4 regions of the Pedococcus sp. P2_F6 genome follow, and region 2 is predicted to be linked to each of the others. Evidence: predicted binding sites of a transcription regulator. Region 2 holds the regulator's gene; each other region holds the start of a gene.

Region 1 (3,844 bases), on a different contig from region 2:
TGACCCGGTCGAGGTGCCGGGTGTCGAGGGCGACCAGCCGCCGCGCGGCGTCGAGCACGTCGACGACGGCCGACTCCCCGGGATCGACGTGGCGCACCGCCGCGGTGAGCACCGCGGTGACGCCCTGCTCGTCGGCGAGCCCCAGCAGCCGTCGGGCATGACTGCGCGATGCCGGGGTGCCCTCGGGTCCCCCGTGGCAGACCACCTCGATGACGACGGCGTCAGGTGGCAGTCGGCGCCGCCAGGAATCCAGCAGCTCACGGGCCCGGTCGGTGCGCTTGGCCAGCAGCGCCCGTCCCACGTCGGAGTCGGGGCCGAGCAGCACCACGAGCGGACTGGGCTCCCCTTCACCTGCGCCGCCGCACGCTGCTGCGACCACGGCGGCGGAGCTCACGGGCACTCCCCGCTCACCGCGCAGGTGGGTCTGGGTGACTAGCCGGCACAGTGCCGCCCACCCCACCCCTGCGGGCACCCCAGCCGCTCGTCCCCGCGCGAGCACGGTGACCCGTGGATGGCGGGCATCGCGCTCGGCGCCACCCCGGACAGGGGTCCGCCCCCTCACCGCTGGACCGACCGCATCCAGACCCACCGGACCCGGACCGACCGCATCTGAACCCATCGCATCTGGGCCCACCGCGAGGTCGACTCCCAGAACGGGTGCGATGCCGGCCGCGGTGGCGGCCTGGACGAAGCGGACCGCACCGTAGAGACCATCACGGTCGGTGAGCGCGAGGATCGGCTGACGGTGCTGGGCAGCGCGTTCGACCAGCGCCTGGGGCGTCGCGGTGCCGTAGCGCATCGAGAACCCCGACGCGACGTGCAGGTGGGCGAACTCGGTGCTCACGGGCCGGCCCCCGGAGTGCTGGTCACTGCGGTGGGCACCAGCAGGTGGTCGTACGGCGACCTGGGCACTGGCAGACCCAGGGTCCGGCAGACGAGGTCGAGGAAGAGCTCGGACTGGCGCAGCAGGTCGTCGGCCTCGCGCGCACTGTGGTCGTGGTGGCGGCGAGCTCCCACGACGTCGAAGAACCCGGCCCACTCGGAGAGCTCGGGCGCGACCGTGGGCAGCAGCTCCCACAGGCTGCGAGGACCGGACTGGCCCGCGGACTGGTGGGTGGACGTGATGCGGGTGGCGACCACGGCGGCAGCCGCGCGCAGGGCACCGAGCTGGGCCTGGTCATAGCGTCGGGCGACCTCCTCGCTCTGGCAGGCCTCGAGCAGCGAGTGCCGTGCCCGGTCCAGCAGGTCGAGCGTGGCAGCAGCTCCGCTGGCCGCCCCCTGGGCAGTCCCGTGTGCACTTCGGGCGCCCATCAGTCCGCCACCCTCAGCAGCCGCCACTGGCTGCCTGCGTGACTGGCGGGGTCGGCGCACAGGTCGTAGACCCCGATCCCGGCGAGTCGGCCGGCGCTCGCCTCGACCCGCCAGACCTGTCGTTCCCGCGCATCGGTGAGCACGTCGCTGCCCTCGCGCTCGCGGGCGTCGCGCCACCACGGCCGCCGCTCCTGCCAGCGGTCGAGCACGGCCCGGACGACATAGAGCCGGCCACGCCAGACGAAGGCGTTCGGACCGCGCCCCGCCACCTCTCCCAGACCAGGGGTCAGGTCCTCGCGAGCGCCCTCGCGGACCTCGATGGGCTCTTCGTAGCGGCGGACCACAGGGCGCTCCTTCGGGGATCTGGTTTTCGGGTTGCGGGCATGGCGCAGCGCCACCAGACACAGCGCTGCCGCGTCACCGGGTGATGCGCTCTGGGCCCTGTGAGAGGCGGGGTCGAGGCGCCTGCTCACAGGGCCAGAGCCGCAGTGGTCCGCGGGATGACCGCCCACCACGGTGTGGGGCCGTGACCGGTGGATCGGTCGTCGTCGTGAACCACGAGTTCGAACAGGTGTTCGATAAGAAGAACGGTACACCCCGCCACGGACAGTCCGTCAACCCCCTCCAGACGACTGGTGACAGGCGTGACCGCACGGCCCTAGTCTTCGGCCATGACAGCGTCCGACGTGCCGACGTCGGCCCCCGACCTGACCGGGCACCCTGCCGTCCGCAGGGTCCTGGAGAACCTTGCGATCCACCACGTCGTCCCCGAGGTGGTCACCCTCCCGGACGCCGTGCGCACCGCGGCCGCCGCGGCCGCCGCGCTGGGCATCACCCCCGCCGAGATCGCCAACTCGCTCGTCTTCCGGGCCCACGCACCGGACGGCACGATCAGCCCGATGCTCATCCTCACCTCGGGCGCACACAGGGTTGACCTGGTCAAGGTCGCCGACCTCGTCGACGACGTCGACCACCTCGACCGGGCAGACGCCGACTTCGTCCTCGAGGCGACCGGTTTCACCATCGGGGGCGTGGCGCCAGTCGGCCACCGCAGCCAGGTCCGCACTCTCGTCGACGTCTCACTCAGCCGCTACCGCCACGTCTGGGCGGCTGCCGGCCACAGCCACACCGTCTTCCGCACGACCTACGAAGAGTTGCTCCGCGTCACCGGAGGCCACGCGATCGAGGTCGCCTGAGGCGCCGCTACTGCGCTCGTGGCCAATGGCAGGGCGCCACCTCCTTCAGGCACTCCATCCTCCGCGACGTCCGCCACCCGGCACTCCCCCAGACCCCGCACGCAACTCGGACACAATGGGCCCATGACCACACCGAAGCCCGTCGAGTGCTGGCTCACCGACATGGACGGCGTCCTCGTCCACGAGGAGAGCGCGATCCCCGGAGCCGCCGACTTCATTGCCACACTGCAGGAGTCAGGGCGGCGGTTCCTCGTCCTGACCAACAACTCGATCTTCACCCCGCGCGACCTGCGGGCCCGGCTGCTCGCCAGCGGTCTCGACGTGCCGGAGGAGTCGATCTGGACCTCCGCCCTCGCCACAGCGCAGTTCCTCGCCGACCAGCGGCCGGGCGGGAGCGCGTTCGTCGTCGGCGAGGCAGGCCTGACGACGGCGCTCCACGAGGTGGGCTACACGATGACCGAGCGCGACCCCGACTACGTCGTGCTCGGCGAGACCCGCACCTACTCGTTCGAGTCGATCACCAAGGCGATCCGGCTCATCGAGGCCGGAGCCCGCTTCATCGCCACCAACCCCGACGTCAGCGGGCCCAGCCCGCACGGCATGCTGCCGGCCACCGGCTCCGTCGCAGCCCTGATCAGCGCGGCCACCAGCCACCGGCCCTACTTCGTCGGCAAGCCCAACCCCCTGATGATGCGCAGCGCGCTCAACCGGATCGACGCCCACTCCGAGTCGACCGTGATGATCGGCGACCGGATGGACACCGACGTCATCAGCGGACTGGAAGCGGGGCTGCGGACCATCCTCGTGCTGACCGGGTCGACCAGGCGCGAGCAGGTGCAACGCTTTCCCTACCAGCCGACCCGCGTCGTCGACTCGATCGCCGACGTCGTGCCGCTCGTCACCGAGCTGCGTCCGCTGACAGGAGCCTCGAGCGACTCGAGCGGCTGACCCCGAGGTATGCCGCCCGGCCGGGTCAGCCGCGCGAGTCGCCCAGCACGCTGGCGAGCAGCCCCGGGAAGGCCACGTCGAGCTCCTCGCGGCGCAGCGACACCAGCCGTTCACGGCCACGAGGCTCGTTGCGGATGACGCCCGCCTCGCGGAGCACCTTCATCAGGTGGGACTTTGTCGACTTGGGCAGTGCCGGGTTCGTCGCACCGCACTGGGCCATCTCGAGCGGGCCCGCGGCGAGGTCCCGGACGATCTGCAGCCGGGCCGGGTCGCTCAGCGCGAAGAGCACGTCGGTGAGCGCCACGTCCGCCATGGCCGGGTGTGGCAGCTCTTGGTTTGCGGGCATGGTTCGATAATACTCGAACCAATCTGGCAAGATCGGGAATGTC
Region 2 (3,844 bases):
CCCGGCCACCCCTATGCCGAACACACCGACCCGTTCTGGGCGAGCGTGGTGCTCGACGGCACCAACGTCGGGCTCTGGAAACGGACCGTGCGACCCGACGCCGTGCAGGTCGAGGTGCACCTCGCTCCTGAGGTCTCGACTCGAGGACGCACCCAGGTCAGGGTGGCGGCCCAGCGCCTCGCTGGCTTCCTTGGGCGCGACCTGTCCCTGGTCGAGAACGAAGGCACCCCGCACCTCTGGGGCGGCGAGCTCGGCCACCCAGCACGCAGGCCGAAGCGGGAGGCGTCGGTGATGCAGCCGACTGAGCCGGCATCGAGCGTGCAGGTGCGGTTGTCGCCCGCCAGCTTGCCGCCGCCCGAGCTCACGCCCGGCAGGGTCGAGTCGATGACCCACCAGTCCCCGAAGGTCCGGTAGCCGCCGCCTTCTGGGAGCACGTTCGGGTTCTGGAACGCGGGGAGGGTGATGAAGGCCTGATATCCGACCGTCACCGTCGCCGTGCCACAGGTGAGCTGCTTGACCCCGCTGAAGACGAGCTGGTTGTGGGTCCGCAGGTCGGCGGCGTTCTCGAGGTCGGTGACCTGGGTGCATGCCGAGAGCGGACCAGTCGCGGCCGTGATGTCGCTGGGTCCGTCCACGAACTGGGTGTCGACGGTGAACGAGGTGGGAGTTCCCGCCGCGGCGATGGCCGGGAGCACCGAGAAGGTCACTGCTCCGGCAGCTGCGGCCAGGGCGGCCGCCATCCGTGTGGTGGTGTGCATGCCGACCACGGTCCTACGAGGTTCGCGCCCAGCGCATCGTGGTTATCGCGTAGCGCGAAATGCGTAGGGCACTCGACCGGCGCGCTCAGTCGGCAGCTGGCGGGTCTCAGCCGACGGCGGGGATGAGCAGCGTCTGACCGGCGTGGACGTTGCTGTCGGTCAGGTCGTTGGCGACCTGGATCTGGGCGACCGCCTCGGCCATGGACAGCTGCGGGAGCTGCTCGACCGCGATCTGCGACAGGGTCTGACCGGACTGCACCGTGGTGGAGTGGTCGATCACGGTGGCGGACGCGCCACCGGAGAACACGGCGATCGCCAGGGCCACGGCCGTCACCACGACGGTGAGCGTGATCGCGAGCCGGGCTGCACGGGTCAGGCGCAGCGGGGCGGCGGGAGCGACGGCGACCTCTGGGCCGGTGGGCACCGAGACCAGGCGGGGGCGAGCCGGGCGAACGGGGACCCGCACCGGTGCGGGGGCGACGTCCCAAGCGACTGCTGCACTCATCAGGTCCTCCATCGTGACGTGCTCTGCTGCGTTCCTCGAACGGGTGTGCGAAGAACTGCTTGACTGATTTCTAGCACGCATGTTCGAATCAATCAAGACACGCGTCGAACACATGTTTGGCACAGGCGTTCGAAGGCCATACGCTGTGTTCATGCCGCTAGCACATCAGAGGGCACTGACAACGGCTCCGCGAGCACCCGGCATACGGCACCTGACCTGCACCTGCACCCGAAACTGCTCAAGTGAGGAAGCGGCATGAGCGACGACAACGTCAAGGAACTGCCCGACCGCGATCGCGGTGACGGGCTCACCGTCCGGCAGCGACGGGTGCTCGAGGTGATCCGCAACTCGGTCGACCGGCGCGGCTACCCGCCGAGCCTGCGCGAGATCGGCGAGGCGGTCGGCCTCACCTCCCCCAGCTCGGTCGCCCACCAGCTCTCCACCCTCGAGCGCAAGGGCTTCCTGCGCCGCGACCCCAACCGGCCGCGCGCCATCGAGGTGGTCTCCCCCGACTCCCCCGCCGACATGCGGGGCTACCGCGGCGGCGCCTCCGCCGAGGACGAGACGGCGACCTACGACGAGACCGGGTCCGGCGACCAGCGCCCGGCTGCGACCTACGTGCCCGTGCTCGGGCGCATCGCCGCCGGTGTGCCCATCCTCGCCGAGGAAACCGTCGAGGACGTCTTCCCTCTCCCCCGGCAGATCGTCGGCGAGGGCCAGCTGTTCCTCCTCCAGGTCGTCGGCGACTCGATGATCGAAGCCGCGATCTGCGACGGCGACTGGGTCGTCGTCCGCCAGCAGCCCACGGCCGACAACGGAGACATCGTCGCGGCGATGCTCGACAACGAGGCCACCGTCAAGACCTTCAAGCGCAAGGACGGCAAGGTGTGGCTGATGCCGCACAACGCCGCCTTCGACCCCATCGACGGAGACCACGCCACGATCCTCGGCAAGGTCACGGCGGTGCTTCGTCGGGTCTGAGCTCGACGCTCAGGTCCGGCGACGTGTGCCGCGGAGCGCCTCGTGCGCTCCGCGGCACACGTGCGTGCAGGCGCGTCGTGGGGCCGGCACGAGTCGACCCATCATCCGTTCGGCTGATGGCTCATTCGCCCGAATGGACTGAAGCGGACCTCGCGGGCCCGTGTGCGTCACGTGCCCCGTAACAGGCGACTCGCACGTGCGTTCTCTACACATGGAGGCCCAACCCGACCCCGATCTCACCGACCAGGTGCTGGGGTCCGAGATCGAACTGCTCGCGGACCTGATCGACGCCGCGAGCCACGCCTGCTCGCAGCTGAACCTGGACCAGATCGACGCGGCTCTCGGGATCTGTCGGGCACAGGGTCAGCTCCCCGCCCAGTCCCCCGCCCATTCCCCCGCTCAGTCACCCAGCGCGTCGAGGTAGTGCGTGATCTTGGTGGCGAAGCGTTCGCCGCCGTCACCCTCGGCCCACAGCTCCCACAGCTCGTTGTCGTCTGACTGCATCGCCCGGTGCAGTGCCCGGGTGGCGAGCTCCTCCAGCTGTTCGTCCACCTCGATGGGTTCCTCGTCGACCCACCAGGGCACATTGCGTTCGCCCACGACGGATTCGAAGTCGTCGCAGGCAGCCACGAGCACCGCTGCGGCCACCGCCTGCGACATGGTCGGCGCCTCGATGTACCCCCGCGCGCGGACCACTTGGTCGAGGGCCGCCTCGACCCGCTTGCGTCGCACGTCCTGCTCGGACTCCTCGAGCTCGTCGAGCAGGTCGAGTGCGTCGTCGTTCTCGAACGGCCCGGCTCCGGTGGCGCCCATCTCCCAACCTCCACAGCGTGCGAACGATGCTCCTTCGAGGGTGCCAAGAGACGCAGCGACACGCCAGTCCTACTCGTGCGGAGTCATCCGTTGGTACCAGGCCGTGTCGACGTAACGACCGAACTTGTGTCCGACCTCGTGAAGCACTCCCACCCGCTCGAAGCCGCACGCGACGTGCAGCGCCACGCTGGCGTCGTTCGGTAGGGCGATCACGGCCACCTGGGTGTGCACCTCAGGTGCGGCGTCCAGCCGCGCCAGCAGCGCGGCATACAAGGTCCGTCCGAGGCCGAGACCGCGCGCGCCCTCCGCGAGGTAGACCGACACCTCCTTGGTGCCGTCGTAGGCCGGCCGCGGGCGAAAGGCACCGGAGAACGCGTACCCGAGCAGCTGCTCGTCCGCGCAGGCGACGAGGACGACGTTGCCGACGTTGCCGGCACCGGTGGCGGCGAGCTTCTCACCGAGGTATGCCGCGCCGCGGGGTTCGGTGTCGAAGGTCGCCACCGAGGTGCGGACCTGCTCGTCGTAGACGGCGGCCATCGCGGGGAGGTCCGCCGGCGTCGCGTCACGGACGACGATTGCGCGGCCGCTGTCCGGGGCAATGCTGCTCATATCGGCGATGCTAGGGGGATGAGCGACGAGCACGGCCACCGCCACGACCACAGCCACGGGACGCACGACTCGGCTGAGGCTTCGAAGCTGCCCGACCCCGACCGCGGTGGGCCGACGGACCGACAGGCCTTGTGGGACGAGCGGTATGCCGCCCACGAGCACGTCTGGAGCGCGACGC
Region 3 (3,844 bases), on a different contig from region 2:
CCGTCGGTGTCGGCGGACACCTCGAGCAGTCGCGCCGAGCGTTCGAGGATCGTGACCAGGTCCTCGGCTGCGTAGAAGTCGAGGTGCCCGGTGAAGCCGAACCGGTCGCGCAGCGGCGCGGGCAGCAGCCCTGCCCGGGTGGTGGCGCCCACGACGGTGAAGGCGGGGAGCTCCAGGGGGATGGCTGTGGCGCCGGGGCCCTTGCCGACGATGACGTCGACCCGGAAGTCCTCCATGGCGAGGTAGAGCATCTCCTCGGCCGACCGCGACATGCGGTGGATCTCGTCGAGGAAGAGGACCTCCCCCTCCATGAGCGAGGAGAGCACCGCCGCCAGGTCGCCGGCGTGCTGGATGGCGGGGCCGCTGGTGATGCGGATCGGCCGCCCCAGCTCGGTGCCGATGAGCATGGCCAGCGTGGTCTTGCCCAGACCCGGCGGCCCGGAGAGCAGCACGTGGTCGGGCGGTGTCCCCCGTCGCCGGGCCGCCTCGAGCACGAGCGAGAGTTGGTCGCGCACCCGCGTCTGACCGGTGAACTCGCTGAGCCTGCGTGGTCGCAGGGCTGCCTCCACGGTGCGCTCGTCGGCATCGCCCTCGGCGTCGACCACCCGCGCGGTGGCATCGACCGACGAGTCCTCGAACATCTCGGAGGAGAAGCCGTCAGCCATGGCCTAGCGCCCCAGCTCTCGCAGCGCCGCGCGGAGCATCGCGGAGACGTCGGCGCCGGCCGGCGCCGCCTCCGCCGCCCGCGACACGGCGTCGTCGGCCTGCTTGGCGGAGTATCCGAGCCCCACGAGGGCCTCGGCCACCTGGTCACGCCAGGCCGTGGCTCCCACGGCCGGGACGGCAGTCGCGCCACCCGCCGCACCGGACGGCATACCGAGCTTGTCGCGCAGCTCGAGGACGATGCGCTCGGCACCCTTGCGGCCGATCCCGGGCACCTTGGTGAGCGTCGCGAGGTCCGCGCTGCTGACCGCTGCCCGTAGCCGGTCGGGGGCCAGCACCGAGAGCATCGCGAGGGCGATCCGAGGTCCGACGCCCGAGACGGTCTGCACCTGTTCGAAGATGTCACGCTCGTCGTCGGACGTGAAGGCGTAGAGGGTCAGCGAGTCCTCGCGGACGACGAGGGTGGTCGCGAGCAGCGCCTCCTGACCGAGGTGCAGTGCGGACGCGGTGGCCGGTGTCGTGTGCAGCAGCATGCCCACTCCCCCGACCTCGACGACGACTCGGTCGAGACCGATGTGCCGCACCGGTCCGCGGACCGAGGCGATCACCGGGCCACCGCGGCTCGGCCCGCTGAGCGGAGGCGTTCCTGCTCCGCCCTGGCGGCGTCCTGGAGCCGGGTGGCGGCGGGGCCCTGCCACAGGTGGCAGATGGCGATGGCGAGGGCGTCCGCGGCGTCGGCGGGCTTCGGCGCGGACTCCATCCGCAGGATCCGGGTCACCATGGCCGTCACCTGGGCCTTGTCGGCCCGGCCCGAGCCGGTGACCGCTGCCTTGACCGAGGTCGGCGTGTGCAGCTGGACCGGGAGCCCCCTGCGCGCCGCGGCGAGCAGCGGGATCGCCGAGGCCTGCATGGTGTTCATGACGCTGGCGACGTTGACGTCGGCGAAGACCTGCTCCACGGCGATCGCGTCAGGCTCGAACCGGTCGAGCCACGCGTCGAGCTCGGTCTGGAGGTAGAGCAGCCGCTCGGCGGTCGGCTCGGTGGCCGGGGAACGCACCACGCCGACGGCCACGAGGCGGACCTGGCGACCACGACCGCCCTCGACCACCCCGATGCCACAGCGGGTCAGGCCGGGATCGACCCCGAGTACGCGCACGACAGCTGCTCCCTCACGTCCGACTGCGTTTTCGAACAACCATGCGTTTCCGAACACATGTTCGGTTGAACGCTACACACCGGTTCGCACCTTCGGGCGCAGCAACACGCCTTCTACTCGTCGTCGTCCTCGATCTCGGCGAGCACGTCGTCGCTGATGTCTCCGTTGGCGAACACGTCCTGCACGTCGTCGGAGTCCTCGAGGGCCTCGATGACGCGGATCATCTTGCGTGCCCCGTCTGCGTCGAGCGGCACCTTGAGGTTCGGCACCCACGAGGCCTCGGCGGAGTCGTAGTCGATCCCGGCGTCCTGGACGGCCTTGCGGACGGCGACGAAGTCGGTCGCCTCGGAGATGATCTCGAAGGCGTCGCCGAGGTCGTTGACCTCGTCGGCACCGGCCTCGAGGACGATCTCGAGGATGTCGTCCTCGGTCTTGTCGCCCTTGGGGACCACGACGACGCCCTTGCGGTCGAAGACGTAGGACACCGAACCGGGGTCGGCCAGCTGGCCGCCGTTGCGGGTCAGCGCGGTGCGGACCTCGGCAGCCGCTCGGTTGCGGTTGTCGGTCAGGCACTCGATGAGGACGGCGACACCACCGGGCGCGTAGCCCTCGTAGGTGATGGTCTCCCAGTCGGCGCCGCCGGCCGTCGCACCGGACCCGCGCTTGACCGCGTTGTCGATGTTGTTGTTGGGGACCGAGGTCTTCTTGGCCTTCTGGATGGCGTCGTAGAGCGTCGGGTTGCCCGTGGGGTCACCGCCACCGGTGCGCGCCGCGACCTCGATGTTCTTGATGAGCTTGGCGAAGAGCTTGCCCCGCTTCGCGTCGATGGCAGCCTTCTTGTGCTTCGTGGTTGCCCATTTGCTGTGGCCGCTCATGCCTTGCCTCTCACGATCTCGACGAACAACTGGTGGAACCGGTGGTCACCGGTCACTTCCGGGTGGAAGGAGGTGGCCATCAGGGACCCCTGACGAACGGCGACGATCCTACCTGCGGCAGGTCCGTCCTCCACGCGGGCCAGCACCTCGACCCCCTCGCCCACCTCCTCGACCCACGGCGCACGGATGAACACGGCCCGCATCGGCGCGCCGCCGATGGCCCGGATGTGCAGGTCCTCCTCGAAGGAGTCCACCTGCCGGCCGAACGCGTTGCGACGCACCGTGATGTCCAGGCCGCCGAGCGTCTGCTGGTCGGGTCGGGCGTCGGCGATGCGGTCGGCGAGCATGATCATCCCCGCGCAGGAGCCGTATGCCGGCATGCCGGCCGCCAGCCGCGCCCGGAGTGGGTCGCGCAGCTCGAAGGCGCGGACCAGCTTGTCCATGGTCGTGGACTCACCGCCCGGGATGATGAGCGCGTCCACCGCGTCCAGCTCGGAGGTCCGGCGCACGGTGGTGGCGCGGGCGCCCGCCTGCTCCACGGCATACAGGTGCTCGCGCACGTCGCCCTGGACGGCGAGGACTCCGATGGTGGGCTGCTCGGTCACGCCCGGAATGCTACGGGCGGCGGGAGCGCCGCAACGCCCCGCCCTGCCCCGACCTAGGGTGGCGCCATGACTGACGCCTTCGAAGAGGTGGTGGTGCGCGAGCGCACCAGTGACGACATCCCGGCCCTGGCCGACGTCCTGACCGCCCAGCAGCCGCACTCGGGGTATCCCCAGAGCTGGCCCCTGCCGTTCCCGGTGGAGTCGTTCATCGCGCGGGCCGACGAGGACGCAGCCTGGGTCGCCGAGCTCGGCGGGCGCGTGGTCGGCCACGTCGCGGTCTCGCGGGTCGAGCCGGGGATGGAGGCCGACCTCTGGATCGCGGGGACCGGCCGCCCACGGGAGGAGCTCGCGGCGGTCGCGGTCCTCTTCGTGGATCACACGACCGTCGGCAGGGGTGTCGGGAAGGCCCTTCTCGCGACCGCGGTCGCGGCCATCCGCGAGTCGGGCCGGACACCTGTCCTGGACGTCGTGCGGGAGACCACCTCGGCCGTCGAGCTGTACCGGCGCACGGGGTGGCAGGTGGTCGGCGAGGGCCGCCCGTGGTG
Region 4 (3,844 bases), on a different contig from region 2:
GTGTTGAAGACGACGACGTCGGCCGCCTCCGGCCGCGTGGTCGCGGGCAGGCTGTTGACGTCGACGTAGCCCGCGGTCTCGAGCAGGCCCGCGAGCCGCTCCGAGTCGTGCACGTTCATCTGGCAGCCGTGCGTGCGGACGTCGTAGGTCCTGGGTGCAGTGGTGGTGGTACTCATCGCACGCCAAGGGTACGTGGTGAAGGCGCCAGCTCAGTCTCGCTGGTGCTCGGGGGTGGCGGCGATCGCCTCGCGGATGACCGCCATCGCCAGGTCTGCGGGGTAGCCCTTGCGCGCCAGCATCCCCGCGAGCCGGCGTTTCTGGACGACGGGGTCGAGCCCGTGCATCGACCTCAGCCGCTTGGTCACGAGCTGTGCGGCACGGTCCCGCTCGTCCTCGGGGTTGATCGACTCCAGCGTCGCCCGGGCCGTCTCGTCGTCGACGCCCTTGGTCCGCAGCTCGCGGGCCAGCGCGCGCCGGGCCAGTCCCCGACCGGCTTGCTGCGACCGGACAAGCATCCCCGCGTAGGCCTCGTCGTCGACCAGCCCGACCGAGGCCATCCGGTCGAGCACTGCTTCGGCGACGTCGTCGGGGCAGTTGCGCTGGCGCAGCTTGTCACGCAGCTGCTGGCGACTCTTGGGCGACAACGCGAGCTGTCTCAGCACGATCTGGCGCGCGACGTCGTAGGCATCCGGCTCGCCGTCACGGGTCTGCAGGTCTGCCTCAGGGTCACCGGGAATGGGCTGCCAGGCCCGTGGGCGTGCCGATCTCGGCTGCCGCTCGTCGGCCGGAGCGGGCGTCGCGGACGTCGCGGCCAGGGCCGCCTCGAAGGCTGCCCTGGCCGCGTCGTGTCGTTCAGTCATTCGGGATCACTCAGTCGGGATCAGTCTGGATCGCTCAGTGGTGGGTCGCCCGAGCCGTGGCTCAGAACTCGACCGGCACCTCGGGGATCGAGTCGGCCGGCTTGTCGACCTGCGGGCCGATCCCGAGCTTTTCCTTGATCTTCTTCTCGATCTCGTTGCCGAGGTCGGGGTTGTCCTTGAGAAACTGACGAGCGTTCTCCTTGCCCTGGCCGAGCTGGTCACCCTCGTAGGTGTACCAAGCTCCGGCCTTGCGGACGAAGCCCTGCTCGACGCCCATGTCGATGAGCCCACCCTCACGGGAGATGCCCTGGCCGTAGAGGATGTCGAACTCGGCCTGCTTGAACGGCGGCGCCACCTTGTTCTTGACGACCTTGACCCGGGTGCGGTTGCCGACCGGCTCGCTGCCGTCCTTGAGGGTCTCGATGCGACGCACGTCCAGGCGCACGGAGGCGTAGAACTTCAGCGCCTTGCCACCCGTCGTCGTCTCGGGCGAGCCGAACATGACACCGATCTTCTCGCGCAGCTGGTTGATGAAGATGGCCGTCGTGCCGGTGTTGTTGAGGGCACCGGTGAGCTTGCGCAGGGCCTGGGACATCAGCCGGGCCTGCAGACCGACGTGGCTGTCACCCATCTCGCCCTCGATCTCGGCACGTGGCACGAGCGCGGCGACGGAGTCGATGACGATGATGTCGATGGCGCCCGAGCGGATCAGCATGTCGGCGATCTCGAGCGCCTGCTCCCCCGTGTCGGGCTGGCTGACGAGGAGCGCGTCGGTGTCGACCCCGAGCTTCTTGGCGTAGTCAGGGTCGAGGGCGTGCTCGGCGTCGATGAACGCCGCGATGCCGCCGGCCTTCTGCGCACTGGCCACCGCGTGCAGCGCGACCGTCGTCTTGCCCGAGGACTCCGGGCCGTAGATCTCCACGACGCGACCGCGCGGGAGGCCACCGATGCCGAGCGCGACATCGAGCGCGATCGAGCCGGTGGGGATCACGTCGATGGGGGGCCGGACGTCGTCGCCGAGGCGCATGACCGCGCCCTTGCCGAACGACTTCTCGATCTGCCCCATCACGCTGTCGAGGGACTTTGCCTTCTGGTCCACAGTGGGAGTGTTCGCTCCAGCCATTCTGGCCACCATTCCTTCTTTCGCTTCGAGTCGGGCGCGCCTGCCTTCGACCCTGGGGCAGCTGATCTGCTTGTCGGGTCAGACGCTAGGTGTCGGCACCGACAGCCGTCCGGGGCCGCTCGCACGGCCTGTGGACGGTGGGTCTGTCGTGGTTCCACCTGTGGACGAACATACCGAACACCTGTTCGAAATACGGCATCCGGCACGCGACACGCCGCGGCGAGTCCGATCAGCCTTCAGGGCGAGGCAGGGCGGCGCATCGGCGTGTGCGGAATGCCGTCCTCCACGAAGCCGCGCCCGCTGGGTGCGAAGCCGAACCCGGCATACCAGTCGACGAGGTGCGACTGGGCGTCGAGCACCACAGGCCGCTCCCCTGCCGCCTCGAGCGCGGCGCGCATGAGCAGTGCGGCCCGGCCCTGGCCGCGCGCGTGCGGCGCGGTCGCCACCCGGCCGATGCGCAGCGCCTCCCCGTCGTCCAGGACTCGCAGCGTGGCCACCGGTGCGCCGTCCTGCTCGACCCACAGGTGACGAGTCGCCGGTTCGAGGTCACGGCCGTCGAGATCCAGGTAGGGGCAGTCCTGCTCGACGACGAACACCTGGGCGCGCAGGGCCCACAGCCGGTAGCCCGTCAGCGGGTCGAGGTCGGCGAAGCCGGCCGATCGCACCGCGCCAGCGCCCACCACGACCCCGTCCGCAGGCTCCACCATGATCCCGATGCTAGGCGCCCGAGGGACTACGAGAGCAGGAGCTTCTCGAGGCGACGTGCCGTTCCCACGACGCCGATCCCACCCAGCACCACGAGGTAGCCCACGTGCACGAGCACCCCCCAGCCGACATCTCCAAGCATCAGCGCGCGTTCGAGGGCGACCCCGTGGTAGAGCGGCGTGACCCGCACCAGCCACTGGAGCGCCTCGGGATAGGTCGACAGCGGGAAGAAGGTCGCCGAGAAGAGGAACATCGGCTGGATTGCCAAGGTGATGTAGTCGAAGTGCACCCAGGACTTCATGAAGGTGGTCGCGAACATCCCCAGCGCGGCGAAGGCGAACCCGATGAAGATCGCCGCCGGCAGGGCCAGCAGGGCCCACCACGACCCGACGGCCCCTGCGAGCAGCGCGACGACGAGGAAGGCAGCGGAGTAGAGACCACCACGGATGAGGGACCACGCGATCTCGCCGACGGCGATGTCACGCGGACCCATCGGTGTCGCAAGCACCGCGTCGTAGAGCTTGGCGTAGCGCAGCTTGAAGAACACGTTGAAGGTCGAGTCGAACACTGCGCCGTTCATCGCCGAGGCGGCCAGCAGCGCGGGCGCCACGAACTGGGGGTAGGACACCACTGCCCCCGAGTCGGTGGTGACGGTCTTCACGAGCGCACCGATGCCGATGCCGAGGGAGAACAGGTAGAACACCGGCTCGGCGAACCCGGTCACCAGCGCGATCCAGCCGTGGCGGAACGACGTGACGTTGCGTTCGATGAGCATCCTGGCCAGCCCGGCCCCGGCAGGCATCGGCACCAGCCTGGCCAGCCGCGCCGACGCCTGCCCGCGAACGGGCCCCGACGCGGGACCGGACGCGGGCCGGGGGTTGGAGGTCGAGGTGCTCACGGGACCAGCCGCCTCGCGAAGGACTTCTCCGCGAGCCACCAGCCCACGGCGGCATACACGGCCAGCACGAGCAGGTGACCGAAGAACGGCGCCCCGACCGCGGCACCCGTCGCCACTGCACGACACGCCTCGACCCCGTGCCACAGCGGAGTGACCCACGCGATGGGCTGCATCCACCCGGGCAGCTGCTCGATGGGGAAGAACGTGCCGGAGAACAGCATCAACGGCGTCACGATCCAGCGGAACAGGATGTTGAAG

What was found. The regulator LexA, encoded in region 2, represses DNA repair genes until DNA is damaged. The targets are predictions, from matches to a motif close to TCGAACANNTGTTCGA.
Region 1: a site for LexA is predicted at 1,875-1,890, ahead of AC1DWP_RS04210 (YbaK/EbsC family protein). Genes of this name have one in related genera too.
Region 3: a site for LexA is predicted at 1,869-1,884, ahead of ruvC (crossover junction endodeoxyribonuclease RuvC). Genes of this name have one in related genera too.
Region 4: a site for LexA is predicted at 2,157-2,172, ahead of recA (recombinase RecA). Genes of this name have one in related genera too.

The regions. Positions count from the first base shown of each region.
Region 1 covers NZ_JBFUEZ010000001.1:884,356-888,199, forward strand. The annotation lists partial or broken gene AC1DWP_RS04195 (DNA polymerase III subunit alpha) at 1-844, opposite strand, end outside; gene AC1DWP_RS04200 (SAV_6107 family HEPN domain-containing protein) at 841-1,311, opposite strand; gene AC1DWP_RS04205 (DUF6504 family protein) at 1,311-1,655, opposite strand; gene AC1DWP_RS04210 (YbaK/EbsC family protein) at 1,983-2,507, shown strand; gene AC1DWP_RS04215 (HAD-IIA family hydrolase) at 2,631-3,455, shown strand; gene AC1DWP_RS04220 (ArsR/SmtB family transcription factor) at 3,481-3,801, opposite strand.
Region 2 covers NZ_JBFUEZ010000005.1:9,977-13,820, forward strand. The annotation lists gene AC1DWP_RS15170 (winged helix DNA-binding domain-containing protein) at 1-414, shown strand, start outside; gene AC1DWP_RS15175 (LysM peptidoglycan-binding domain-containing protein) at 865-1,263, opposite strand; gene lexA (transcriptional repressor LexA) at 1,519-2,244, shown strand; gene AC1DWP_RS15185 (hypothetical protein) at 2,456-2,668, shown strand; gene AC1DWP_RS15190 (DUF4259 domain-containing protein) at 2,644-3,057, opposite strand; gene AC1DWP_RS15195 (N-acetyltransferase family protein) at 3,127-3,666, opposite strand; gene AC1DWP_RS15200 (class I SAM-dependent methyltransferase) at 3,685-3,844, shown strand, end outside.
Region 3 covers NZ_JBFUEZ010000001.1:694,742-698,585, forward strand. The annotation lists gene ruvB (Holliday junction branch migration DNA helicase RuvB) at 1-665, opposite strand, end outside; gene ruvA (Holliday junction branch migration protein RuvA) at 669-1,271, opposite strand; gene ruvC (crossover junction endodeoxyribonuclease RuvC) at 1,268-1,819, opposite strand; gene AC1DWP_RS03295 (YebC/PmpR family DNA-binding transcriptional regulator) at 1,933-2,694, opposite strand; gene pdxT (pyridoxal 5'-phosphate synthase glutaminase subunit PdxT) at 2,691-3,299, opposite strand; gene AC1DWP_RS03305 (GNAT family N-acetyltransferase) at 3,366-3,844, shown strand, end outside.
Region 4 covers NZ_JBFUEZ010000001.1:128,200-132,043, reverse strand. The annotation lists gene miaB (tRNA (N6-isopentenyl adenosine(37)-C2)-methylthiotransferase MiaB) at 1-176, opposite strand, end outside; gene AC1DWP_RS00600 (regulatory protein RecX) at 210-860, opposite strand; gene recA (recombinase RecA) at 922-1,983, opposite strand; gene AC1DWP_RS00590 (GNAT family N-acetyltransferase) at 2,220-2,690, opposite strand; gene AC1DWP_RS00585 (ABC transporter permease) at 2,717-3,586, opposite strand; gene AC1DWP_RS00580 (ABC transporter permease) at 3,583-3,844, opposite strand, start outside.